DNA from 2 places in the Arthrobacter sp. NamB2 genome. Region 2 is predicted to be linked to the other one. Evidence: predicted binding sites of a transcription regulator. Region 2 holds the regulator's gene; the other holds the start of a gene.
The links. Region 2 encodes HspR, which represses chaperone genes until heat shock. Its sites were predicted from a motif close to AAGTTGAGTCNNNNNGACTCAACTT; they were not measured.

Region 1: a site for HspR is predicted at 867-891, ahead of clpB (ATP-dependent chaperone ClpB). Genes of this name have one in related genera too.

What each region holds. Positions count from the first base shown of each region.
Region 1 covers NZ_SZWI01000008.1:157,410-159,612, reverse strand. Annotated here, with positions in the region: gene FDK12_RS14065 (penicillin-binding transpeptidase domain-containing protein) at 1-686, opposite strand, end outside; gene clpB (ATP-dependent chaperone ClpB) at 931-2,203, shown strand, end outside.
Region 2 covers NZ_SZWI01000010.1:14,567-16,769, reverse strand. Annotated here, with positions in the region: gene FDK12_RS14575 (DnaJ C-terminal domain-containing protein) at 1-894, shown strand, start outside; gene FDK12_RS14570 (heat shock protein transcriptional repressor HspR) at 946-1,386, shown strand; gene FDK12_RS14565 (glycerate kinase) at 1,383-2,203, opposite strand, start outside.

The DNA.
Region 1 (2,203 bases), on a different contig from region 2:
GCATCGGTCACGGTCCTGGTCGCGTCGTCACGCAGGACGAGGGCCACGACGAACGCTTCAGCTCCCGCGGACAGCACCTGTTCCTCGTAGGCGGCCGGATCGAGCTCGAGCAGCGTTGCGAGGGCGCGTGCCGAAGCGCCCTGTTGCTCCTCGGGAACGCGCGTCTTGTCGATGCCCACCCGGACGACGGGCCGCTCGGTGACGATGACCTCGCCGCCTGCTCCGGTGATCTCCCCACGATCCGCCGGCACGCTGGCCAGGGTCAGCTTCTCGTCCGGCATGAGGTTCGGGACGAAGACGGCGGGTTCCCAGGCTGCCTGCCAGACGTCCTCGACGCGCGTGAGCTCCGCCGTCGTGCTGTAGGTCCAGTCCTGATCGGTGTCGTCGAGGTCCCACGTGTAGTCGAGGGTCGCGGTCGCGCTGTCATCACCGGTCTCCTCGACGCCTGCGACCTCGACCTGCGGTGCCTGCGGCGCGAAGCCTTCGGTGATCGTGGCGAGCTGGCCGGTCACCTCGGCGGGTTCCACGGAGGTGAAGGCGGACTGCCCGACGTCGAGCTGGGCCAGTCCCTCGGCGAGCGTGCGGGCGGCGTCCTCGGCGGTCGGACCGTCATCGGTGCACCCCGCCAGCGTGAGGGCCAGGACCGCAGTAGTCAGGACACAGGTGGCGCGCTGGTATTTCCCCATAGGGCCCATTATGTCCGAGAACACCTGACGCCCCCCCTTGCGGGGGAGGTGTGCCGCGGAGGGGAATCTCCACGCTGGTGTTGCCGGCGCCATCGGTACACCCGGCGTACTGGCCCCACATTCGCCGAAGTAGGAGGGCTTGCCACACCTCGGAGCGATGGAATAATTTCTCCCTGGTCAAAGTTGAGTCAAGTACACTCAACACGATCGAGGATTCCCCTTGCCGGAAAGAAAGGAGCCGCGCGTGGATACCAACTTCACCACCAAGAGCCGTGAGGTGCTGTCGGCTGCCGCCATGAACGCATCCACGGCGGGCAACGCCCAGATCGAGCCGCCACACTTCCTGAAGGCGCTCATGGATCAGCGGGACGGCATCGCCGTCGCGCTGCTGAAGGCTGCCGGAGCGGACCCCGACTCCGTGAGCGTGCAGGCCAGTTCAGCGATCAAGGCCCTGCCGTCGTCGTCGGGCTCGTCCGTCGCTCAGCCGCAGTTCTCCCGCGGCGCCCTGCAGGTTGTGAACGCAGCGAAGCAGGAAGCGGAAACCCTCGGCGACCAGTTCGTGTCCACCGAACACCTCCTGCTCGCCCTCGCGGCCGACGGCGGAACCGCCGGCACCATACTGCGGTCGGCCGGGCTGACCCGGGAGGCCCTTGCATCCGCGCTGCCCGGTGTCCGGGGTGACCGCCGCGTCACGACCCCTGATCCCGAGAACACCTTCCAGGCGCTCGAGAAGTTCGGCGTGGACCTCACGGAGGTGGCGCGCAGCGGCAAGCTCGATCCGGTGATCGGGCGTGACGCCGAGATCCGCCGCGTCGTGCAGGTGCTCAGCCGCCGCACCAAGAACAACCCGGTCCTCATCGGTGAACCCGGCGTCGGGAAGACCGCGGTCGTCGAGGGTCTCGCCCAGCGCATGGTCGCCGGTGACGTGCCCGAATCGCTGCGGGGCAAGACCCTCATCAGCCTCGACCTCGGTTCGATGATCGCGGGCGCGAAGTACCGCGGCGAGTTCGAGGAGCGGCTCAAGGCCGTGCTCGAGGAGATCAAGGGATCGAACGGGCAGGTGGTCACGTTCATCGACGAACTCCACACCGTCGTCGGCGCGGGTGCGTCCGAGGGCTCCATGGACGCGGGGAACATGCTCAAACCCATGCTCGCCCGCGGCGAGCTGCGGCTCATCGGTGCGACGACGCTGGACGAGTACCGCGAGAACGTCGAAAAGGACCCGGCGCTGGAGCGGAGGTTCCAGCAGGTCTACGTCGGCGAGCCGTCGGTCTCGGACACCATCGGCATCCTGCGCGGGCTGAAGCAGCGGTACGAGGCGCACCACAAGGTATCGATCGCGGACTCGGCCCTCGTCGCCGCGGCGACGCTGTCACACCGGTACATCCCGGGCCGACAGCTTCCCGACAAGGCCATCGACCTCGTGGACGAGGCCGCGTCGAGGCTCCGCATGGAGATCGATTCCGCGCCCGTAGAGATCGACGAGCTGCGCCGTGCCCTCGAGCGCATGCACATGG
Region 2 (2,203 bases):
CGCAAGCACCACCCTGACCAGAACCAGGGCGACGCCGGTTCCGAGCGGATGTTCAAGGACGTGTCGGAGGCGTATTCCGTCCTGTCCGATTCCGAGCAGCGCCAGCAGTACGATGCCATTCGAGCGATGGGCGGCGGAGCGCGTTTCTCGGCCGGCGGTGCCGGTGGGAACGCCGGTGGCAGCGCCGGTTTCGAGGACGTGTTCGGCAATCTCTTCGGTCAGGGCGGCGCAGGCACGCGCCAGCGCACGGGATTCTCGAACGGCAACCTCCCTCCGGAATTCGCCGACCTGTTCGGCGGCGGCATGGGCGGCAACGGCTTCCCGGGCGGATTTCAGTCGACGCGCCCGCAGAAGGGCGCCGACCGCACCGCCAGCACGTCCATTTCGTTCGCGGGATCGATCAACGGGACGACGATCGGCCTGCGAGAGCCCTCGGGCGAGCAGATCGACGTGCGCATCCCGGCGGGCATCCGGGACGGGCAGAAGGTCCGCGTCAAAGCGAAAGGGCAGCCCGGCCAGGCCGGTCCGGGTGATCTCATGGTCACCGTCCACGTGAAAGAGCACCCGGTGTTCACACGCGACGGGGACAACATCCGCATCCATGTGCCCGTCACCTTTCCCGAGGCGGTCCTCGGTGCGCAGATCGAGGTGCCGACGCTCACCGGGGAGATGGTGAAGATGCGCGTTCCGGCCGGAACGCCGTCGGGCAGGACGCTGCGGCTCAAGGGCAGGGGCGTGAAGACATCGAAGGCAACGGGCGACCTGCTGGTGACCGTCGACGTCGTCGTTCCACAGAACCTCTCGAAAGAGGCCGAGGCCGCCGTCGAGGCGTTCCGGGATGCGACGAAGGATGCCGATCCGCGGGCGGGTCTGGCCGCGAAGGCCCGCCTGTAACAGTACATTTGAGCGATCGCCGGGCACACCGGCAACGGAAGGAGGCACGCAATGGACTACACAATGCCCATCTATGTCATCTCCGTGGCCGCCGAGCTCGCCGACATGCACCCGCAGACCCTGCGCCAGTACGACCGGCTCGGCCTCGTGACGCCGAGCCGGGCGCCCGGCCGTGCGCGTCGATACTCGCAGAAGGACGTCAGCACGCTGCGGGAGATCCAGAGGCTCTCGCAGGAGGGAGTGTCCCTCGAGGGCATCCGGCGTATCCTCGAACTCGAGAACCAGGTGTCGGCGCTGCAGTCGCGCGTCAGCGAGCTCTCGTCGGAGTTGGCCAGCCGCCGTGTCCAGGCCGAGTCGAGCAGGATTTTCGCGGCGGGCCTGGCGGGCGACGTCGTCACGCTGTCGCGGGGGCAGCGCCCGCGCCCGCGCAGCCAGGCGCTCGTCGTCTGGCGACCGGAGTCCGCCCGGACGGATACTGCCCGGGCGAATTAGGCGGGTCGGGTTACTGCCCGCCGGTGGGCGACGCGTCCGTCTCCTGTACCGGTGCCGGGCTGTCGGGGAGCATCAGCCAGCCGCACTTCCTGGCGTCGCGCGTCGACCGACGAGGACACCGCTGCGCCGAGGAGCAGCAGCCGCATGGTGCGCTCCGTCGCTTCGATCAGGAGCTGCTCGCCGTTCGCGACGGCATCCTCGAGATTCATGGGAACGGTCATGATGGAGGCGATGGCGTCGATGCCGACGTCGTGCACGTCCGGTGCCCCCTTGCCGAGGGAACCCGCCAGAGCCAGGACCGGCACTCCCGCAAGTTGCGCCCTGCACGCCACGACGGCGGGCACCTTGCCGTTCGGCGTCTGGAAATCGATGGCGCCCTCGGCCGTGATGACCAGATCAGCCTTCTGCATGAGGGCGTCGAGATCGATGCCCGCGAGCCCACTGTCGATCAGGGCCTCGAAGCGCGGAAGGAGATGCGCGCCGATGGCCGCGAGCCCGGCGCCCAGGCCCCCGGACGCCCCCGTGCCCGGCCCGGTGCGATAGTCCACACCGACGGCGAGACCGTCGCGTTCGAGCACCCGCGCCCACTGCCGCATGGCCTTCGCGAGTTCCTCCACCTGTTTCGGTGACGCCCCCTTCTGCGGTCCGAAGACGCGCGCCACACCCTTCTTCCCGCAGAGGACGTTGTGCTGGTTGCAGGCGAGGACGATCCTGGCCTCACGCACGGCCGGGTGGAGTCCGGACAGATCGAGGCGGTCGGCGCGAAGGAGGTTGGCGCCGCCGAACGGGATGTCGTGTCCCTTGCTGTCCAGCACTC